One region of the Rhizobium sp. YAF28 genome, then DNA from elsewhere that is predicted to be linked to it. Evidence: predicted binding sites of a transcription regulator. Region 1 holds the regulator's gene; each other region holds the start of a gene.
The links. Region 1 encodes LexA, which represses DNA repair genes until DNA is damaged. Its sites were predicted from a motif close to TGTTCNNNNTGTGTTCNG; they were not measured.

Region 2: AB4Z13_RS07475 (DUF5680 domain-containing protein) is a predicted target of LexA. The motif match lies at 3,934-3,951, and genes of this name have one in related genera.
Region 3: AB4Z13_RS09110 (helicase-related protein) is a predicted target of LexA. The motif match lies at 3,934-3,951, and genes of this name have one in related genera.
Region 4: parE (DNA topoisomerase IV subunit B) is a predicted target of LexA. The motif match lies at 3,417-3,434, and genes of this name have one in related genera.

Annotation. Positions count from the first base shown of each region.
Region 1 covers NZ_JBFRCX010000006.1:124,684-130,321, reverse strand. The annotation lists gene gltA (citrate synthase) at 1-38, opposite strand, end outside; gene AB4Z13_RS15170 (ComEC/Rec2 family competence protein) at 380-2,755, shown strand; gene lexA (transcriptional repressor LexA) at 2,736-3,461, opposite strand; gene AB4Z13_RS15160 (VOC family protein) at 3,657-4,544, shown strand; gene kdsA (3-deoxy-8-phosphooctulonate synthase) at 4,541-5,389, shown strand; partial or broken gene AB4Z13_RS15150 (methyl-accepting chemotaxis protein) at 5,403-5,638, opposite strand, start outside.
Region 2 covers NZ_JBFRCX010000002.1:632,153-637,790, forward strand. The annotation lists gene AB4Z13_RS07455 (hypothetical protein) at 1-31, opposite strand, end outside; gene proS (proline--tRNA ligase) at 30-1,352, shown strand; gene AB4Z13_RS07465 (lipoprotein-releasing ABC transporter permease subunit) at 1,369-2,673, shown strand; gene AB4Z13_RS07470 (ABC transporter ATP-binding protein) at 2,725-3,408, shown strand; gene AB4Z13_RS07475 (DUF5680 domain-containing protein) at 3,412-3,873, opposite strand; gene dnaE (DNA polymerase III subunit alpha) at 4,187-5,638, shown strand, end outside.
Region 3 covers NZ_JBFRCX010000003.1:292,015-297,652, forward strand. The annotation lists gene fdxA (ferredoxin FdxA) at 1-38, opposite strand, end outside; gene AB4Z13_RS09105 (RNA-binding S4 domain-containing protein) at 234-638, opposite strand; gene AB4Z13_RS09110 (helicase-related protein) at 641-3,772, opposite strand; gene AB4Z13_RS09115 (DUF3309 family protein) at 4,632-4,787, shown strand; gene AB4Z13_RS09120 (YMGG-like glycine zipper-containing protein) at 4,813-5,067, shown strand; gene AB4Z13_RS09125 (hypothetical protein) at 5,261-5,407, shown strand; gene AB4Z13_RS09130 (hypothetical protein) at 5,474-5,599, shown strand; gene AB4Z13_RS09135 (beta-ketoacyl-ACP reductase) at 5,602-5,638, opposite strand, start outside.
Region 4 covers NZ_JBFRCX010000001.1:777,774-783,411, reverse strand. The annotation lists gene AB4Z13_RS04080 (CTP synthase) at 1-671, opposite strand, end outside; gene secG (preprotein translocase subunit SecG) at 815-1,345, opposite strand; gene tpiA (triose-phosphate isomerase) at 1,454-2,224, opposite strand; gene AB4Z13_RS04065 (alpha/beta hydrolase) at 2,351-3,235, opposite strand; gene parE (DNA topoisomerase IV subunit B) at 3,440-5,509, shown strand.

The DNA of each region.
Region 1 (5,638 bases):
TTGTCACCGATTTTGATTGTAGCGCTTTGATCCGTCATGCTGATCCTCCGGGGTGGCGGTGGCGCCGCAAAAGCGCCATAAGGGTTAAGCGTCCTAAGCGATAGCTATATGATCGCGAAGCTAATGCCAAGTTACCGTGATGCCATTTTGTGCATCGCGGCATCATCTTTTAGGCAGTGCAGCGATGAGCTAAATGCATATCAGAACACCATGATTTGACTGGATTTTTTGCTCCCGCGAATTTTCCTCTTATTTCAATCGATTATTGTTTGCTCGTTTTGATTTCAGGTTGCATTCTGCCGGTATCCGGGGGCGGGTCCAGGCGATCATGGCGGGGATAGAGACAAGAGAACGACAAGAGCAATCCATTGATGAAAAGATGGATTTTGCTGGCATTGCCCCGCGCGCCATTGTGACGCAATCGGCTCGGACCCAGGTTGCGATCCCATTTCGATGGCGATTGGTGACTGTTGCGAAACGATACGTCGGGTCGTCGATGCGTATGGCCACCGAAGAGGCCGGCCACGGTCGCCTCATCCTCTTCTCTCCGGTCTTCCTTGGTGCAGGTGCCGCGACCTGGTTTCTGGCGGCCTCGGACTTTCCGGCCGTGTCGCTCGGTCTCTGCCTGCTTGTTCTCCTTATTGCCGTTGCGCTCTGCGGTTATGCCCGGACGAAACTGCAGGCGACGCTGCTTGCTCTACTTCTTTTTGCCGGTGGAATGCTCTCCGCGCAGATCGAAACATGGCGGGCAAAGACCCTGATCCTCGATTCAGCCGTAACGACAACGGTGACCGGCCGGATCGAACGCCGAGAAGGCGATGGCCAAGGGCGCTGGCGTTATATTCTTGACGTCACCGGTACGGATGCTCCTGAGATCAAGCGTCCGCCCGAACGCATCTCCGTGCTGGTCCGCGGAGCCGCCCAGCCGTTCGAACTCGGCGACGTCATCGAGGGCAGGGCACGTCTCACGCCTCCGGCGGGGCCGGCGCTCTCCCACCTCAATGATTTTGCCTTCAGCGCCTATTTTGACGGCATCGGTGCCAACGGCTTCTTCTATGGAGTACCCAAGAGGGTTGCGGAACAGCCGGAGCGATCGAACTCGGTCGGTGAGGCAATTCTGGAGTCGCTCTACCGCCTGAGAAGCGGCATCGGCGATCGGATTCGCTCCACACTACCCGGCGACACCGGGGCTTTTGCCGCCTCCCTCGTCACGGACGAGAGACGGGCGATCTCGGATGAAACGACGGAGGCGCTGCGGCAGTCCGGCCTTGCGCATATCATCGCGATCTCCGGCCTCAACATGGCGCTTTCCGCTGGCATCTTCTTTGTCGGGCTGCGCGTCATTCTCAGTCTTTTTCCCGGCATTGCCCAGGCGTGGCCAACCAAGAAGATCGCGGCGGCCGGTGCGCTTGCTGCGGTGACGGCCTACTATCTGATCTCGGGTTTTGCCGTCTCCGCCGAACGCGCCTTCATCATGATGGCGATTATGCTGGTTGCGGTCTTCTTCGACCGGCCGTCGATCAGTCTCAGAAACGTGGCGCTATCCACTCTCGTGATCCTCGCGGTCTCGCCATCGGAGGGGCTAGGGCCGAGTTTCCAGATGTCCTTTGCCGCAACGCTTGCACTGGTCGCCGGCTACGACCTCTGGAAGGGGCGGCCGATGCGGGAGAATGCCTTTGCCAAGCTGCCGATCATGAAGCCCTTCTTCATGGTTGGTGGCTTCTTCGGTGGCGTTTTCCTGACGTCGCTGATCGGTGGTTTCTCGACGGCGCTGTTTTCGATCGAGCATTTCCACCGGCTGACTGCCTATGGCCTGCCGGCAAATCTCGCGGCCATGCCGGTCATCACCTTCATCGTCATGCCGGCCGGGATGCTGGCAATGCTGCTGATGCCGTTTGGTCTGGACGGCTGGCTATGGCCGGTGGCAGGCTTCGGGCTTGATCTGGTGATCACCATCGCAAAGGCAGTAGCGGGGTGGGGCGGCAACATAGATGTAGGCCGCTTGCCCGGCTGGTATTTCCCGACCGCCGTTTTCGGATTTCTGCTGCTGACCCTGCTCAGAACCCGGCTGCGGCACATGGGAACGGCAATTGTCGCGGTCTCGACGCTCGCTGTTGTCCTTCTTCCATCGGAGGCGATGCCCGATATCGCTATCTCCGAAGATGGCAGCCTGGTCGCTATAGTCGATGGAGAGGCGATGGCTTCGAACCGTGAAAAGCCGCCCGCCTTCATCTTCGAACAATGGCAGAGGGCCCTTGCCGTCGAAGAGCATCAGAAGCCAGTTATGCTTCAAGCTGCCAAGGCGCCCACTGCGCCTGATGGTCAAAGACTGCAACTGTCACCCGACCAACAGAATGAAGCCAGAGAGGCAATGAGACAGGCAGTCGCCATTAGCCCGCCGTCACGCTTCTCCTGCCTGAAGGGCGCCTGGTGCACCACTTTGCTCGTCAATGGAAAGAAACTGACCGTCATCGACAATGCTGCCTATCTCGGACCAGCCTGCGATACGGCTGATATTGTGGTGACCCCTGTCCGATTGCGCTTCGACCGCTGTCGTTCCGGCGCGCTGCTCTTTACCGGCGAGACGCTGCGCAAGACAGGTTCTGTCGAACTTCGATTCACCGATAAGGGAATTGAGGTCGCAACCGCATTCGACACATTGGGGCGACCCTGGATGCGCCACCGCGCCTATGATTGGCGCAGTAACACATTCGCAGACGCCAATCTGTCACCGGTCAGTGATAGCGGCGAATGAGGCCGACGAGCTTGCCCTGGACCTTGACGCGATCCGGCGGAAAGATGCGGGTCTCGTAAGCAGGGTTTGCTGCCTCGAGCGCAATCGATGCGCCCTTGCGGCGGAAACGCTTGAGCGTTGCTTCCTCGTCATCGACGAGCGCGACGACGATATCACCCGGATTGGCTGTGCTGCCATTGCGGATGATGACCGTGTCGCCATCGAAGATGCCGGCTTCGATCATCGAGTCGCCGCGAACTTCCAGCGCATAATGTTCACCGGAGCCAAGCATATCGGCGGGAACGGTGATGTCATGCGTATTGTTCTGGATTGCCGAGATCGGAACACCGGCGGCGATGCGGCCCATGACGGGAACGGAGACCGCATTGCCGTTATCGGCAGCGGGTGCTGGCTTCGCCGAGGCAGGAGGCGCCACGGGCTGGGGCTTGCCGAGGCTGCCCTCGATGACGCTCGGTGAAAAGCCGCGCCGAGGCTGCAGGCTCGGGCTGTAGGCTTCCGGCAGTTTGATGACTTCGAGCGCGCGCGCCCGGTTCGGAAGCCGGCGAATGAAGCCGCGTTCTTCGAGCGCCGTGATCAGCCGGTGAATACCGGATTTCGAGGCCAGATCCAGTGCGTCCTTCATCTCGTCGAAAGACGGTGGAACGCCTGACTCCTTCATCCTTTCATGAATGAAAAGAAGGAGTTCCTGTTGTTTGCGCGTGAGCATGGCGTCTCCCCAGTCTTGAAACAAATCCAGAACGGACACTATATGTTCCATATGTGTTCCGCAAGTAGCTAAATTTTCGTAAAACTTCTGTTCAATCTGTCGAGAATTTGATTTTTATCGCCCTTAGGCCTGTCTGGCCTTGTTTCACGAGACCTGCTGAAGCACATCTCCTTGTCACTGCTGGGAGAAGAACCGATGAGCCAAGACACGCTTCCGATCGATCATCTCGTTTTGCCGGTTACCGATATCGACCTTGCCCGCGAAAGGCTGGGCAAGCTGGGCTTTACCGTCGCGCCCGATGCCCGCCATCCCTTCGGCACGGAGAATGCCTGTGTTTTCTTTGCCGACAAAACCTATATCGAGCCGCTCGGTGTCGCGAGCGTCGAGGAGAGCGAGGTGACGGCACGTGAGGGCAATGTCTTCACGGCTCGCGATCAGGCTTTCCGCTTCCGCTGCGGCAGCGAGGGACTGTCCGCCATCGCCTTCGCCACCGCGGATGCAAAGCACGAACATGCTCGATTCGTGGAGGGCAGCATCAGTGCCGGTTCTGTGCTGCAGTTCGAACGCCCTGTGAAAATGCCGGATGGCACTGAGAGCATTGCCGGCTTCCGGCTCGCCTTCGCTGCCGACCTCCGGGCACCGGATTTCTTTCTCTTCGCTGTCGAGCGCATCAACCCGCTTCCTGCCGACCGCAACGTGCTGGAGACCCACGCCAATGGCGTGACAGGCATTGCCGAGATCGCTCTCGCAGCCCCCGAGCCGACAGCCTTCGGCGACTTCGTTCGCTCGGCGGCAAAAGCCGCTTCTGCTGGCGATACGAGTTTCGGGCTGGAGGTGCTTACCGGAAACGCAAAGATCAGCCTGATGACCCCGCAGGGGCTGGAGGCCTATTTCGATCTGGCGACGCCGGATATCGATCGCGGCCTGGGCGGCCGGGCAATCCTCTTTGCGGTTGGCGATCTGGCCGTGACAGAAGCGCATTTGGCTGCTAACGGGGTGACCTACACACGCAAGGGCAACCGTATTCTGGTGAAGCCCGCGCCCGGCCAGGGCGTGCTCTTCGCTTTCGAGGAAACATCATGAGCTCTACTACCAACTCCGTGGTGACGGTCGGCGAAGGCGCCGGCAAGGTCACTTTCTCCAATGCCGGGCGCCTGTCGCTGATTGCCGGCGCTTGCGAAATGGAAAGCCGCGACCATGCGTTCATGGTTGCCGGCACGTTGAAGGAACTGTGCGCCAAGCTCGGTATCGGGCTCGTCTATAAGACGTCTTTCGACAAGGCGAACCGCTCTTCCTTGTCGAGCAAACGCGGCGTCGGCCTTGAAAAGGGCCTGGAGGTTTTTGCCGATCTCAAGAAGGAACTCGGCATTCCGGTTCTGACCGACATCCACACTGAAGAACAATGCGCCGAAGTGGGCAAGGTCGTCGACATCCTGCAGATACCGGCCTTCCTGTCTCGTCAGACGGATCTCCTGGTGGCTGCGGCAAAGACCGGCCGCGTTATCAACGTCAAGAAGGGCCAGTTCCTGGCGCCTTGGGATATGAAGAACGTGCTCGGCAAGCTGAACCAGAGCGGCAATCCGAACATCTTGCTGTGCGAGCGCGGCGCTTCCTTTGGTTACAATACGCTGGTCTCCGACATGCGTTCCCTGCCGATCATGGCAGCAACCGGCGCCCCCGTTATTTTCGACGCCACGCATTCAGTCCAGCAGCCTGGCGGGCAGGGGGAAACCTCCGGCGGAGAGCGGCAGTTCGTGGAAACGCTGGCGCGTGCAGCCGTTGCCGTCGGCGTTGCCGGCATCTTTATCGAAACCCATCAGGATCCGGATAACGCGCCCTGCGACGGGCCGAACATGGTCTATCTCAAGGACATGCCGCGGCTTCTCGAGAAGCTTCTCGCCTTCGACGCGATCGCCAAGGCCGCCTGAACGGCAGGCAGCATCAGGCTGCCGCGCGGGACGGGCGCCTTTCCTCCAGTGCGAAGCGGGAGAGCATGCGCCCGAGATGGGACGCCTCGTTGCCGAGCTCCTGGCAGGCGGCGTTTGTCTCCTCGGCCATCGCCGCATTCTGCTGTGTCACCTGATCCATACGGTTGACGGCAGCGTTGACCTCGACGAGCGCGACCGACTGTTCTGAAGACGAGCGCACGATCGCTTCGGTCAGCGCCGTCACCTGCA
Region 2 (5,638 bases), on a different contig from region 1:
GCGGCGTCTCAACTGTACCGGAATCCGCCATGCGTCTGTCCCGCTTTTTCATACCCATCCTGAAGGAAAACCCCAAGGAGGCGGAAATCGTCTCTCACCGGCTGATGCTGCGCTCCGGCATGGTGCGCCAGCAGTCCCAGGGCATCTATTCCTGGCTGCCGCTCGGCAAGAAGGTGCTGGACAAGGTCAACAACATCATCCGCGAGGAGCAGAACCGCGCCGGCGCCATCGAGCTTCTGATGCCGACGCTGCAGTCGGCCGAGCTCTGGCAGGAGAGTGGCCGTTACGACGCCTATGGCAAGGAGATGCTGCGCATCAAGGACCGTCAGGACCGTCCGATGCTCTACGGCCCGACCAACGAAGAAGTGATCACGGATATCTTCCGTTCCTCCGTGAAGTCCTACAAGGACCTGCCGCTCAATCTCTATCATATCCAGCTGAAATTCCGTGACGAGATCCGTCCGCGCTTCGGCACCATGCGCTCGCGCGAATTCATGATGAAGGACGCTTACTCCTTCGACTTGACGCGCGAAGGTGCGGAACATTCCTACAACAAGATGTTCACCGCCTATCTGCGCACCTTCGATCGTCTCGGCCTGCGCGCCATTCCGATGCGCGCGGACACCGGCCCGATCGGCGGCGATCTCAGCCACGAGTTCATCATTCTTGCCGATACCGGTGAGTCTGAAGTCTTCTGCCACAAGGATTTCGTCAATTTTGACATTCCCGTGGAAAATACGGATTTCGATAGCGTTGACGGCCTGAAGTCGATCTTCGACAGGTGGACGTCGCTTTATGCCGCGACCTCCGAGATGCATGACGAGGCCGCCTTCAACGCCATTCCGGAAGGCGAGCGTCTTTCTGCGCGCGGCATCGAAGTCGGTCATATTTTCTACTTCGGTACCAGGTATTCCGAGCCGATGGGTGCGAAGGTCCAGGGTCCCGACGGCAAGGAACATACCGTTCACATGGGTTCCTACGGTATCGGCCCGACACGCCTTGTTCCCGCCATCATCGAAGCATCGCATGATGAGAACGGAATCATCTGGCCGGAGTCGGTCGCGCCCTTCGATGTCGTGGTCATCAACATGAAGGCCGGCGACGAAGCCTGCGACGGCACCTGCGAGCTGATCTACGCGGCGCTGACCAAGGCCGGCAAGGATGTGCTCTATGACGACACGGACGACCGTGCCGGCACCAAGTTTGCGACCGCCGACCTGATCGGCGTGCCGTACCAGATCATTGCCGGTCCGCGCGCGGTCGCGAATGGCGAAGTGGAAGTGAAGGACCGCAAGACTGGCGCCCGCGAGACGATGACCATCGAGGCGGCGATTAACAGGTTCGTGGCTTAAGAAAGACGGAGGCGAAATGGCAGAGGCAGCATTGGACCGGAGTTCCAAATCCGGCTTGGGTCCGGCTGGCAAGCCATTTTCCACCTTCGAACGCCTGGTGGCGTGGCGTTATCTGCGCGCCCGCCGCAAGGAAGCGTTCATTTCGGTGATTGCCGGCTTCTCCTTTGTCGGCATCATGCTGGGCGTTGCGACGCTGATCATCGTCATGGCTGTTATGAACGGGTTCCGCACGGAACTCGTCTCCCGCATCCTCGGTATCAACGGCCACATGATCATCCAGCCGGTCGATGGTCCCTTCACCGACTATGCCGACCTCGTGAAGAAATTCGAGGCGGTGCCCGGTATCAAGATGGCGCTGCCGCTGGTCGAGGGCCAGGTGCTGGCTTCCTCGCGGACGGGCGGCAGCACCGGTGCGCTGGTGCGCGGCACGCGCGCCGAAGACCTGACCAAGCTCAAGGCAGTATCCGACAATATCAAGTCCGGCGACATGGTAGGCTTTGCTGCAGGCGACAGCGTTTTGATGGGCACGCGCATGGCCGACCAGCTCGGCCTGCGGGTCGGTGACCTGATTACGTTGACGTCACCGGAAGGTGATGTGACGCCGATGGGCGTCAATCCGCGCATCAAATCCTACAAGATCTCCGGTCTCTTCGAGATCGGCATGTCGGAATACGATTCCTCGATCATCTATATGCCGCTCGAGGAATCGCAGCTTTATTTCAATGCCGACGGGCTGGTGCAGTCGATCGAACTCTTCGTCAATAACCCCGACGATATCGACAATCTGAGGCCCAAGGTGGAGGAGGCGGCCGGTCGGCAGATAGCCATCACCGACTGGCGTCAGCGCAACCAGACCTTCTTTTCCGCCCTGCAGGTCGAGCGCAACGTCATGTTCATGATCCTGACGCTGATCGTGCTCGTCGCAGCGCTCAACATCATCTCCGGCCTCATCATGCTGGTGAAGGACAAGGGCAGCGATATCGCGATCCTGCGCACCATGGGCGCGAGCGCCGGCGCAATAATGCGTATCTTCTTCATGACGGGAGCTGCAATCGGCATTGTCGGCACGATCGCTGGCGTGCTGCTCGGCGTGCTCGTCTGCATCAACATCGAGTCCATCCGCCAGTTCTTCTCATGGGTCTCTGGCACGGTGCTTTTCGATCCGCAGCTCTACTTCCTGAGCCAGCTTCCGGCGGAAATGGATGTGAGCGAAACGGTGTCCGTCGTCATCATGGCGCTGACGCTCTCCTTCATCGCGACGATCTTCCCCGCCTGGCGCGCCTCCCGCCTCGACCCCGTCCAGGCCCTTCGTTACGAATAGGGCCGTGATCCAAGGTCAAATCCCCGGCCCAATCCAAGGAATGCCGCATTCATGAAACGCAACGTCGTTCTCAAGCTTTCGGGCGTCGAGCGCCATTACGGGCAGGGCGAAACGCTGCTGACCATCCTCAAGGGTGCGGATTTCACCCTGTCGAGCGGTGAGATGGTGGCGCTGGTGGCGCCGTCAGGCACCGGCAAGTCGACGCTGCTGCATGTCGCAGGGCTGCTGGAGCATCCTGACGGCGGCGAGGTAATGGTCAACGGTCGCCCCTGTGATGGCCTTTCCGATGACAAGCGCACGGCCATCCGCCGCGGTGAGATCGGCTTTGTTTATCAGTTCCATCACCTGCTGCCGGAATTCTCGGCGCAGGAGAACATCATGATGCCGCAGCTCATCGCCGGTCTCTCATGGAAGGAAGCGAGCGAGCGGGCAAAGATGCTTCTGGATTACATGCGCATCGGCCACCGCGGTACGCATCGCCCGGGCGAGCTTTCCGGCGGCGAGCAGCAGCGCGTGGCAATCGCTCGCGCCGTTGCCAATGCACCGAGCCTGCTTCTGGCCGACGAGCCGACCGGCAATCTCGACCCGGAAACCGCCAGCTATGTCTTCGACGCTCTCGAGGCTCTGGTGCGTCAGTCCGGCCTTGCCGCGCTGATCGCCACACACAACCACGAGCTCGCCCGGCGCATGGACCGGCGCGTGACGATCTCCGACGGCAAGGTCGTGGATTTCTGATTATCAGGGGATAATCAGCCCGCCGCGATAATCGAGCTCATAGGCCTTGTGACCATCGACAAGGATGAATTCATGGCCACGGAAATGCGTGCAGTCGCCTTCGCTCGTATCGACATAGCGCCCCAGCGAATGATCGAAGACCATGCCGCCGAGGAAGCGGCCTTGTTTGTAGAGCTGTGACAGCGCGGCGCTAATGATCGTGCCGGCGACAGTTCCGTCGATGATCCCGGGCTCGATGATCCGCCCGAAATAGTTCATCGCCCACACCGGCTTTTCCTCCAGCCACACCACTTCCTGACCGGCAAAATCCGTGCCGCCGAAATAGCTGTCGAGATAGCGCCAGATGCCGCGCTTGTAGCCGAGGTCATGGGCGCCGATCCGATAGGAAGGCTGTGCCTTGGCGCCGGCAACATAAGTCTGCGATTTGGCTTCGACAATGAAGCCGTTGAGTTCCTGCGTGTCCATCGTCCCACTGCTCCGATGTTAACCATGTCCCGCAGAAGCGGGGGGTAAACCTGTTGACAACAGAACATACATGGAACAAATTAAAAACATAAGAGCAAAAGGAGAGCCAAATGACTGACATGATCCGTGATATCGCAGCATTCACCTCCATCGCAATGTTCATTACCAGCTTCTCGCTGATCGTCATGGCAATGTAAGAATTCAGGGGATCGCATGGCAGCCATGCGGTCCCGAAGCAGGACTTTTTCTGGACAGAATCGCCGACAATGCCGACAATGCGCACTCTTCAGTGAGGCGGTTCGAAAGGCAGATCATGGCGGATGCGGAAAAAGGTGCTGCTGGCGCAGTCGTCGGCGGGAAACCGGGCTTCGTCCATCTGAGGGTCCACTCCGCCTATTCGCTGCTCGAGGGCGCGCTGCCCCTCAAAAAGATCCTCTACAAGGCATCGGGCGACAGCCAGCCGGCAATCGCCATCACCGATACCAACAATCTTTTCGTCGCCCTGGAATTTTCCCAGAAGGCGCTGGACGACGGTCTGCAGCCGATCATCGGCTGCCAGGTGTCGATCGACATGGAAGATGGCCTCGACACCGAGAAGCGGGGCGGTCAGCAGGCGCTGGTCAAATTGCCTTCGATCGTGCTTCTGTCCGCTACGGACGCAGGTTATGAGCGGCTGGTCGATCTCGTCAGCCGCGCTTATCTCGGCGGCGAGAGCAATCAGGCTGTCCATATCCGTTCCTCCTGGCTGGAGGAAATCGGTACCGAGGGGCTGATCGCTTTGACCGGTGCCTCGACCGGCCCTGTCGACATGCCGCTTAAGGACGGCCATGCTGCTGCGGCAGAGACGCGGCTGCTGGCGCTGAAGCGCCTCTTCGGTGACCGGCTCTATGTCGAGCTGCAGCGGCACGGAACCTACGACAAGCGGCACGAACAGAAGATCATCGGCCTTGCTTACAAGCATGATCTGCCGCTGGTGGCGACCAACGAGGCCTTCTTCCCAACACGAGACGATTACGACGCGCATGACGCGCTGATGGCGGTGGCGCACAACGCGATCGTTTCCGACGACAGCCGCTTCCGCCTCTCGCCGGACCATTATCTGAAGAGCCGTGCTGAGATGGAAAAGCTTTTCGCGGATCTGCCTGAGGCACTGGATAATACCGTCGAGATCGCAAGGCGCTGTTCCTTCATTCTGAAGACCCGCAAGCCGATCCTGCCGCGCTTCACCGGCGCGACCGATGATCCCGAGGAGGCCGAGCGCGCAGAATCGCTCGAACTTCGCCGCCAGGCGGAGGAGGGGCTGGACATGCGCCTTGCCGAGCTTGGAATGTCGGCCGGCTACGAGGAGAAGGATTATCGTGAACGGCTGGAATTCGAGCTCAGCGTCATCGAGCGCATGAAGTTTCCCGGCTACTTCCTGATCGTTGCGGATTTCATCAAATGGGCCAAGCAGCATGATATTCCGGTCGGTCCCGGCCGCGGTTCAGGTGCGGGTTCGCTCGTCGCCTATGCACTGACGATCACCGACGTCGATCCGCTGCGTTTCTCGCTGCTCTTCGAACGCTTCCTCAATCCGGAACGCGTCTCGATGCCCGACTTCGATATCGACTTCTGCCAGGACCGCCGCGAAGAGGTGATCCGCTACGTGCAGCAGAAATATGGTCGCGAGCAGGTGGCGCAGATCATCACCTTCGGTTCGTTGCAGGCGCGCGCCGCGCTGCGCGACGTCGGCCGCGTGCTGGAAATGCCCTACGGTCAGGTCGAC
Region 3 (5,638 bases), on a different contig from region 1:
TTGCAGCGAATGCAATTGTCGGTCACGACATAGGTCATGAAGAACTCCAGGATTTCCACGCGGGCGGGGCCGGGCAACCTGGAACGTCGCGCCTGTCCCCTAAGCCGGAGAGAAAGCGTGGACAGGCTTGGGAGGCAAGCACGCTACCCGGCAGGTTGTGTGTCACGTATCGGCTTTACAGCAGGATTTCAAGGACAAACGATCTCCGAAAAGCTGACGGCAGGAAGAGTTTTCTAATCCTCATCCGACATCAGCCTGTCGATTGCGCGCCGTTCCTTTTTCGTCGGTCTTCCGGAGCCGGTGGCCCGAATAGCTTGCTCATAGGGCGTGAGGCGTTTTGCCACATCCGGAGGCGGCGACAGATCCTCATAGAGCAGCTTCGCCTCCTCATAGGGTCCGCGCCGCTCGCCCGGCAGCCGGACAACGAGAATGACATCCCGCCGCTCCAGCCTCAGCTCAACGCGATCGCCCACCTTGACCATCTGGCTCGGCTGTGCACAGCGTGCGCCATTGATGCTGACGTGACCGGATTGGATATGGCTCTGCGCCAGCGAGCGCGATTTCACCATGCGTGCGAAGAACAGCCATTTGTCGATGCGCTGGCGCGAACCGCTCCCTGGCTGTGTCTCTCCACTCATGACTACTTCTTCATCTGCTCCTTGAGCGCTGCAAGCTTGGCAAACGGCGAATCCGGATCGATCGGCTTCTCCTTGCGCGGCGGCTTGGCCTCGAAGCGCAGCGGCTGCGAATTGCCGCGATTGTTGTTGCGGTCGTTGCGATCGCCACGATCCTTGCGGTCCTGACGGTCGCCGCGCTGCTCGTTGCGGTCATTACGCGCATGCTGAGGCCTGCCCCCATCACGATTGCCGCCGTCACGATTGCCGCCTTCCCGGTTACCGTCGCGATTGCCGCCATCCCGGTTGCGGTTGTTGTTGCGATTACCGTCCCGGCTCTCGCCACCTTCGCCACCGCCCTGACGGCGATTGTTGCGCTCACCGCGGTCCTGACCCTGGCCTTGGCCCTGTCCGCCGCGGCGGTCGCCATGGCCGCGCGCTTGGCGCTGGTTTTCGTTGCGGCCACCGAGGCGCCACAGGAGAACCGGCTTCGGCTCTGCAGCTTCGCCCGCCTCAGCCGAATCTTCGGCAACTGCAGGCGTTTCCTCAGCTACAGGTGCGGCTTCGACAGCGGGCGTTTCTTCCGAAGCGCCGTCTGCGTCATCGTGGTCGGCCTTTTCAGCCGTTTCCTCTGCTGCGGCCTCAGTCACCGCTGAAGCCGGAACGGATGCTGCATCCTGCGTTGCGAGGAATGCGGCTGCCTCTTCGGCCTTCACGGCATCGGCGCGGTAGCCGAGACCCTTGAGAATCTCTTCCATGTCTTCGAGCGTCGCGCCGAGAATGGATAGCATCGCCGTCGTCGTCGTGAAACGGCGACCGTCATAGGCGCCTTCGGGACGCGTGCCTTGACCCGGCTTCCACTGCAGGAGCGGACGGATGAGATCGGCAAGACGCTCCAGGATGTCGATGCGCACGGCGCGCTTGCCGAGGAAACGGAAGCCCGCGAGCTTGTAGAACATACGCTCGAAGCTCGGATCGGTGACCACAGAGGTACGGCCGGCGGCGAGCACCGGAATGAGATCACCGTAGCCCGGCTTGTCGAGACCGTCATTCTTCAGCGCCCAGAGCAGGGTGATGAGCTCCGCCGGCGCCGGCTTCAGAAGCGCCGGCACGAAGATATGATAAGCGCCGAAGCGAATGCCGTATCGGCGCATGGAAGCGCGCGCATCCTGATCCAGAGACTTCACTTCTTCCGTCACGTCGCGGCGGAAGAGCACGCCGAGATTCTCGACGAGCTGGAAGGCAAGCCCCTTGGCAAGGCCCTGCAGGTCTTCGGCGCGCGACAGGTCGTCGAGCGGCTTCAGCACCGTGCTGATATGATGATTGACGAAGCGCTCGATACGGGCGGCGACATGGTCGCGCGCATTGCCCGTGAGCTGCTCGTCGGCAAGCAGGATGACACGCGGACGCATCACATGATCGCTGCCCGAAAGGCGGCCGACAGGATCGCCGAGCCACCGGACGAGTCCATCCGATCCGATCGCCAGATCGGCATTGCCTGCGGCATGCAAGCGTGCGGCACGAGCTTCGAATTCGAGAGCAAGCGCCTTCTGCGACGCAGCCTGAACCGCCTTGGCATCCGGCCCGTCCGTTCCCCCAACAGGCGTGAAACGGAACCCGGTCAACTGCCCCACATGATGTCCTTCAACAAAGACATCGCCATTCACACTGATTTCAGCTTCCAGCATCGCATTCTCTCTCAGGCGCTTCATGAGCACAGATGTCCTGCGATCAACAAAGCGTTTCGTCAACCTTTCATGTAACGCATCGGACAATCGATCTTCGATTTCCCGCGTCTTTTCCTGCCAGTGTGTCGGATCGGCAAGCCAGCCGGGCCGATTCGATACATAGGTCCAGGTCCTTATCTGCGCGATTCGCGCCGAAAGCGTGTCAATTTCTCCATCCGTCCGATCCGAACGATGAACCTGTTCGGCTAGAAACTGCTCGTTCACCGTGCCATAGCGCACTAGATCGGAAAAGAGGGTAGAAATAAGATCGGCATGTTGCGCAGGCGTTATGCGCCGATAGTCCGGCAGAGCGCAAGCCTCCCAGAGCTTTTCGACCCGCGCCGGCGTGCTAGCGAGATCAATAATTTCCGGATAGCGCGACAAATGTTCGAGCGCTTGCTGGTCGACGGCCGGCAGCGCCCGGGTCAGACCCGGTACGCGGGGGCCGGTCTCAAGGCTTGCCCGCAGGGATTGTATCGAGGAAAAATCGAGATCCTTGGTACGCCACTGCAGAACCTTGATATTGTCGAACTCATGGCCCTCGATGCGCTGCACCAGTTCCTCGTCGAAGGGTGAAACCTGGCCGGTTACGCCAAAGGTTCCGTCACGCACATGACGGCCGGCGCGGCCAGCGATCTGGCCGAGTTCGCCGGGGTTGAGGTTGCGGAATTGATACCCGTCGAACTTCCGGTCCTGCGCGAAGGCCACATGGTCGACATCGAGATTGAGACCCATGCCGATCGCATCGGTCGCGACGAGATATTCGACGTCGCCCTCCTGATAGAGCGCGACCTGCGCATTGCGGGTGCGGGGGCTGAGCGCTCCGAGCACGACAGCCGCACCGCCGCGCTGGCGCCGGATCAGTTCCGCGATCGCATAAACTTCGTCCGCCGAGAAGGCGACGATTGCCGAACGCTGCGGCAGCCGGGTGATCTTCTTCTGCCCGGCATAGAGAAGGTGGGAAAGCCGCGGCCGCTCCGTGACCGTAATCCCCGGCAGAAGCTGCTGCAGGATCGGCCGCATTGTGGCAGCACCTAGCAGAAGCGTCTCCTCGCGCCCGCGCAGGTGCAGGATGCGGTCTGTAAAGATATGGCCGCGCTCGAGATCTCCAGCGAGCTGCACTTCATCGATGGCGACGAAGGCTGCCTTGGTTTCCCGTGGCATCGCTTCGACCGTACAGACCGAGAAACGCGCATTCGGCGGCGAGATCTTTTCTTCGCCGGTCACTAGCGCCACGTTGTGGGCGCCGACCTTTTCGACCACGCGCGTGTAGACTTCGCGCGCCAGCAGGCGGAGCGGCAGGCCGATGACACCCGTCCCATGCGCCACCATGCGTTCGATCGCATAATGGGTCTTGCCGGTATTGGTCGGCCCGAGCACCGCGGTCACGCCGCGCCCGCTCAGTATCATCGGCTGCGAAGTCAGGGTCATATTCCATGCAAGTGAGGCGGTGACGCCCCAGGGTCAAGTCGGAGCTGCGAATGAGGCACAGAACACATGGACAGCCGAAGCTTCAAACGCAAGGGCAGATTTGAAATAGACTTGGGATTGAGCACGGAAGTCACAGCCCGCTAAGTCCTTGATTTAAGATTCGGAACAGCTTGAGAACGAATCGGAGACGAATCGCTGACTCCGGCGGATTCAGCTTTTGTTCACGGCTAAGTATTGATTTTGAATCGCTTTTTTACACTAGATGCTGAATCCGCAGACTCGCCTGAGAACAAATGCTGGCAACCGCGATTAACGCTTTTTTCCGCATCGTAAAGGCGCAAAGGTCAAGCCCGAAATTAACGCTTCGACCAAAGCCGGAACGAATCGGAGACGAATCGCCGATCTCGAGGTTTTCCCCTTTCGTTCACGGCGAGATCTTGTGGGCACTTTCGCCACCGATCCCAACATACGGGTTCCGGGTTTGCCGCAGCCGTTCCGAGCGGTCGGATCGCATTAATATTTTGCATGCCGAATTTACGGAGCCTTAAGCAGGCTGGCGCCGACAGGCTGAGGAAAGTCATGGCTGATCAAAGCCGGAACGAATCGCCGACGAATCGGAGACATCTTCATTTTCCTGCTTTGTTCACCGCAACATATTGTATTCAAAGAGAATTTTAACCATACCCGGAAAATACTAGATAGCATTTCGCCGACTTGCTTTCGAAGGAACCGGCTAAATACGGCTTCTGTCGCAATGGTGATAACGCCGCCGTGATATTCTGAGAGTTTAGCCGGGAACAAAAATCGCGGATGCGGGTTTCTAGTCCAGTCGAAATGAGAATGAGGCAGGACAAAAACCATGCTTGGCACGATACTTCTTATTATCCTTATTCTGTTATTGGTCGGCGCCTTGCCGAATTGGGGTTATAGCCGCGGCTGGGGCTATGGACCTTCCGGTGGTTTGGGGTTAGTTCTCGTCATCATTATCATTCTTGTACTGATGGGCCGAATTTAAAGGCCGGTAACCTGGGGAGTTAGACATGAAAAAGATTGTTCTTAGCTGCGCTCTCATTGGCGCTCTCGCCTCCTGCACCCCGACGGAGCAGGGCACGGCGATTGGTGCGGGCACGGGCGCCATCATCGGCGGCGCCGTCAGCAACAGCTGGGGTGGCGCGGCAGTCGGCGCAGTCGCCGGCGGTCTGACAGGCGCACTGATCGGCCATTCGGTCGAACGTCAAGGCTACTGCATCTATCGCGACCGTTACGGCCGCCGTTACGAAGCGCGTTGCCGCTAATCAGCATCGGCCCATCGGAAATTTTGAACGGGCGCTTCGGCGCCCGTTTTTCTTGCGCGCTTTTGTCGTCAACGCCGCGTTGACGATCGGTCGCTGAAGTCAAATCTACCGCGCCACCGGGACCAAGCGCATATTCCTTTCAACATCACAAGAGCAGAGCCTGTGTCGCCCGTGAAAGAAAAGGAACGCTACCATGGCCCAGATTTTCCTGAATTCCGCCGTCGCCGTCCTGATCGCCTCGGCTTTCCTCACGACGGCAGTCGCCGCCCTCCGCAGCCAGGACCGCGCCGTCCAGAAAGTGCCCGTCAAAGCCAATAGACGGCGCCATCCCAACGCCTGACGCCATCAATGAACCGAACCGCGTAACGGCAACTATACGAGCGCCCGTCTGCAGGGAGATAAGACTATGAACAAGATCATCGCAATCGCCGCCCTCATCACCATTGCCCTCGCGGCCTATGGCGCATCTGCCGGCCCCTATGACAGTGCCGGCAGCTTCCCGAGCAACTACGCCCACAGCCAGAAGAAATAGGTTCAGACGAAGAACTGACCGCCATTGGCCGTCAACGTC
Region 4 (5,638 bases), on a different contig from region 1:
GACAGCTTGCGGCGTTCAGCTTCCGGGATTTCCCGGTCGGCGCGTACCAGCAGGATGTCGGGATGAATACCGAGCGCCTGCAGTTCCTTGACGGAATGCTGCGTCGGCTTGGTCTTCAACTCGCCGGCTGCCGGAATATACGGCATCAGCGTCAGGTGGACGTAAACAGCCGTGCCGCGCGGCAGGTCGTTGCCGAGCTGGCGGATCGCTTCCATGAAGGGCATCGCCTCGATGTCGCCGACCGTGCCGCCGATCTCGCAGATGACGAAGTCGTAGTCGTCATTGCCTTCGGTGACGAAATCCTTGATCTCGTTGGTGACGTGCGGAATGACCTGAACGGTCGCGCCGAGATAGTCGCCGCGGCGTTCCTTGTCGATGATGTTCTTGTAGATACGGCCGGTGGTGATGTTATCGGTCTTGGTCGCCGAGCGCCCTGTAAAGCGCTCGTAGTGGCCGAGATCGAGGTCGGTTTCAGCGCCGTCATCAGTGACGAAGACTTCGCCGTGCTGGGTCGGGCTCATAGTGCCCGGATCCACGTTCAGATAGGGGTCAAGTTTGCGAAGCCGCACCCGATAACCACGGGCCTGCAACAACGCTCCGAGAGCCGCGGCCGCAATTCCTTTTCCGAGGGAAGAAACCACGCCGCCAGTGATGAATACGTATCGCGCCATGGGAGTCACCGGATACCTTTTCAAAAACGATTCCACCAGCCCAAAAATTCTTTTCCAGAACTTTTGGTGCATGGCGCAGGAATCTGAACAAAAGAAAACCGGCAGACCCGAGGGCCTGCCGGCGGTTTATTTTCAGGACCGGCTTATTGTCCCGTGGGGACGCCGGAAGGCTGTGCCGGCGCAGTCGCGGCCGGTGCCTCAGGCTGAGCCGGAGCCGTCGTCGTCGGAGCTGCCGGAGCAGTCGCCGCAGGGGCGCTCGCAGCCGGAGCCGGGGTTGCTGGTGCCGAAGCTGCAGGGGCAGCCGGTGCCGGAGCGGCAGCGCCGCCGTTCGGAATGCCGCTATTGTCAGCCGGCTGTGACGGAGCCGGCGTATTGGTGCCGCCGAGCGAATCGAGGATGCCGTTGCCCTGCCCGCTCGTTGCCGGAATGCGGTTGAGAATATCGGTCGGGCGGCTTTCGTAACGGGTCAGGATACCGAGGCCGAGCGAGGTGAGGAAAAACAGCGTCGCCAGGATCGCCGTCGTGCGCGTCAGCGCATTGGCCGTGCCGCGGGCCGACATGAAGCCCGATCCGCCGCCGATGCCGAGGCCGCCGCCTTCGGAGCGCTGGATGAGCACGACGCCAACGAGCGCGAGCACGATCATGAGATGGATGACAATCAATACGGTCTGCATGGGTCCAGTCCTGCCCGTCTGAGGACGGACATAAAGTAAAAATCTGGCGGCTCTTTACATGAGGTCTTGAGCTATTCCAAGCCCTTCGGCCAGGAATATACAATCGCCTCAGGCAAGCAGCGCTTCATATGTGCCGTAGATGGCGAGGAAGTCCGTGGCTTTCAAGCTCGCCCCGCCGATCAGCGCACCATCGACATTGTCGACGGCGAGCAGCTCGCGGGCATTTGCGGGCTTGACCGAACCGCCGTAGAGAATGCGCATACCCTTGCCCTCGTCGCCGAAGCGCAGGACGAGTTCGTCGCGGATGAAGGCATGGACGATTTCCACATCCTTTGCCGTCGGCGTCAGTCCCGTGCCGATCGCCCAGACGGGTTCATAAGCGATGACAGTATTTTCGGCCGTCGCCTCCTCGGGCAGCGAGCCGGAAAGCTGGCGCTTGAGGATGTCGAGCGTCTGATAGGCGTCACGCTCGTCGCCGGTCTCGCCGACGCAGACGATTGCGGTGAGATCAGCCAGATAGGCGGCCTGCGCCTTGGCCCGCACCATATGATCGGTCTCGGCATGGTCAATGCGCCGTTCCGAATGGCCGACAATCACATAGGTGCCGTAGCAATCGGCAATCATTTCGGCCGAAATGTCGCCGGTATGCGCCCCGGATTGCGCCTGATGGCAGTCCTGGCCGCCGATCGCGAGCGGGCTGTCGGTGGCGAGCGCGGTCGCCACATAAAGCAGCGTGGCCGGCGGGCAGATCAGGGCTTCGACTTTTTCCGACAAGGGGGAGCTGACGCCTTGGGCAATCGCCTTGATCTGGTCCAATGAGGCACGTGTGCCGTTCATCTTCCAGTTCCCCGCCACGAGCGGGCGTACGTCAGGTGTCATGCTGCTCCTCCCAAAATCCGCATATCGGGCGGCCTTAGCAAAAGCTTGCGGTAAAGGAAAGCGCCCCGCGTAACGTTGGGGGAATATGATCGTTTAAAAGCTCTGCGCGGTGTGAAATCCGTCCGTTCAGGACGCCAGAATCCAGTTCAGCACTTTCCGCCAGTCGATCATGCGGATCGGCGTCCCGTGGTTGCCATTCTGGAAGAGCGTGAAATGCGTCGGGTACTTCGCCTTGTCGAGCTTTTCGAACAGCGCCTGCTGGTCGGTTGCCGCATAAACAGGATCGCGGCTGCCATGGGCAAACCACAGCGGCAGCTTCGCTTTGTAGAACGGGCTCTTCGCAAAATCCGGATCAGAGACCCCGCTCATGATCAGCATGCCCTTCAACCGCTTGACGCTTTCGGCATCGCGCGTGATGCCCCAGCAGATCTGGCTGCCCATGGAGGCGCAGCTCAGAATGACCGGCCGGCCGGGCGATTGCACGCTCGCGTAGCGGATCAGCCCGGCAATGGCTGCAACGCCATTGGCGTCGAAGGTCCTGACGGTCGGCGAATAATAGACGCCGCCATTGCCGGCCGTAAGGTTCTTCAGCCGGTTGAAATTGCCGCCGAAGGAATAGTCGTTGGCGCCGAGCCGCCGGTCGCCGTCGCGACCGTGGATGAAAATGACCGTGAAGGCGGCATTCTGAGTCGGTCCCACCCTGGTGACATCGAGCCTGATGCCGTCGAGCGACAGCGTTTCATCTGCCTGCAGCTTCTTCACGCCAAGCGAGACATATTTCTGCTGCACCCGCTTTTGCGGGATCTGGTCGCGCCCGTTGATGTCGCGCATCTCGTCGTAATCGATCACATCGAAGGCGCCGTCATCGCCCGTCTGCAGCACTTTCTGCGTTGAAAACAGATCGTCCTTGTAGGGCGGCAGGGCATCGGCTGTGGCGGTCGTGATGGCCGCGGACAGGAAAAAGGCCGCAATTGCGGTAATTATGGTGCAATGACTTGTGGACATCGGCATGCGGATGGTTCCCAGAGAGCTGCCGCGACTTGCCATTCGGCGTCCAGCAACGCAAATCACATCTTGAAAAGCTCCGCAAATCCGGGGCGCGTCGCGTATCGGGGCGCTTTCTGTCAGAATCCCCCTGATTCGCAAATGCGATGCGGACTGTGACTATTGTGGGCCAGCGGCGGCCCTTCACGAGAATAAGATCTGAACGGTTCCATGGAAGACAGCAACGACCTCTTTTCCGGAATGCCCCTGTCACAGAAGCAGGAGGAGGCTGCAAAGCCAGCCGCGCCAGCCGAACGGCCCGCTGCAGCGGCACCGGCAGCCCCTCGCCCCGCCCCGGCGACGTCGAACGGCGATGATTACGGTGCATCCTCGATCCGCGTTCTGGAAGGTCTGGAACCGGTTCGCATGCGCCCCGGCATGTATATCGGCGGCACCGACGAAAAGGCGCTGCACCACCTCTTCGCCGAAGTCATCGACAACTCGATGGACGAAGCGGTGGCCGGCCATGCCGATTTCATCGATGTCCATCTGGATACCCAGGGCTATCTGACGGTCACCGACAACGGCCGCGGCATTCCAGTAGAGAACCATCCGCAGGTTCCCGGCAAATCGACGCTCGAAGTCATCATGACCAAGCTGCATGCCGGCGGCAAATTCGACGGCAAGGCCTATGAGACCTCGGGCGGTCTGCACGGCGTCGGCGTCTCTGTCGTCAACGCTCTGTCGGATCATCTCGAAGTCGAGGTCGCCCGTAACCGCAAGCTCTATCGCCAGCGCTTCTCGCGCGGGGTGCCGCAGGGCGGGCTCGAAGAGCTGGGCGATGTGCACAACCGTCGCGGCACCAAGGTTCGCTTTCATCCCGACCCGCAGATTTTCGGTGATCATGCGAAGTTCGATGCGGCGCGTGTGTTCCGCATGGCCCGCTCCAAGGCCTATCTCTTCGGCGGCGTCGAGATCCGCTGGAGCTGCGAGCCGGGAGTGCTGCCTGAGGGATCGGATCTGCCCGACAAGGCCGTCTTCCACTTCCCCGGCGGCCTCAAGGATTACCTGCAGGCAACGATGGGCAAGGAATTCACGGTCACCCGCGAGATCTTCGCCGGCAAGACCGAGAAGGTAGCCGGCCACGGTGCACTGGAATGGGCGATCACCTGGTATGGCGGCGATCCGCAAGTCCATTCCTACTGCAACACCATCCCGACGCCCGAAGGCGGCACGCATGAGGCCGGTCTTCGCATTGCGATGACCAAGGGCCTGAAGAGCTATGCCGAGCTGACGCAGAACAAGCGTGCCGCACAGATCACCACCGATGACGTGATGATCTCGGCAGTCGGCATGCTCTCGGTCTTCATCCGCGAGCCGGAATTCGTCGGCCAGACCAAGGATCGTCTCGCGAGCGTCGAAGCCCAGCGCCTTGTCGAAAATGCGCTGCGCGACCCCTTCGACCATTATCTCGCCGACAATCCGAACGAGGCCGAGAAGCTTCTCGACTGGGTGATCGAGCGCGCCGAAGAGCGCTTGCGCCGCCGCAAGGAGAAGGAAGTCAACCGCAAGACAGCAGTGCGCAAGCTGCGCCTGCCCGGCAAACTCGCCGACTGCTCGCAGAACACCGCCGAAGGCGCCGAACTCTTCCTGGTCGAGGGTGACTCGGCAGGTGGTTCCGCCAAGCAGGCGCGCAACCGCGCCAACCAGGCGATCCTGCCGCTACGCGGCAAGATCCTCAACGTCGCCAGCGCCGGCCGCGAGAAGCTCTCGGCCAACCAGCAGATATCCGATCTCGTCCAAGCGCTCGGCTGCGGCACGCGCTCGAAATACCGCGAAGAGGATCTGCGCTACGAACGCATCATCGTCATGACCGATGCCGATGTCGACGGTGCGCATATCGCCTCGCTGCTGATTACCTTCTTCTATCAGGAGATGCCTGAGCTGGTGCGCGGCGGGCACCTCTTCCTCGCCGTGCCGCCGCTCTATAAGATCACGCAAGGGGCAAAATCCGCCTATGCCCGCGACGACGAACATCGTGCCGAGCTGATGGAGACGGAATTCAAGGGCAAGGCCAAGATCGAGATCAGCCGCTTCAAAGGTCTCGGCGAAATGCTGCCCGCCCAGCTCAAGGAAACCACGATGGATCCGTCCAAGCGCACGCTTCTGCGAGTGCTGATCGACGAAGTGGATTTCGAGGGCACGCGTAACGCTGTCGACGACCTGATGGGGACCAAGGCCGAAGCCCGTTTCCGCTTCATCCAGGAGCGTGCGGCCTTCGCAGAGGATCTGGATATTTAACGCATGTCGCGCAAAAGTGTGTAGCGGTTTTGTGACGACGACATGCGAAAACAAAGGCTTAAAAGCGTGAAGCGGATCTGAAAGATCGCGGCCCGCTTTTAAGTCATGGCGAATTCATCGAACTGACGA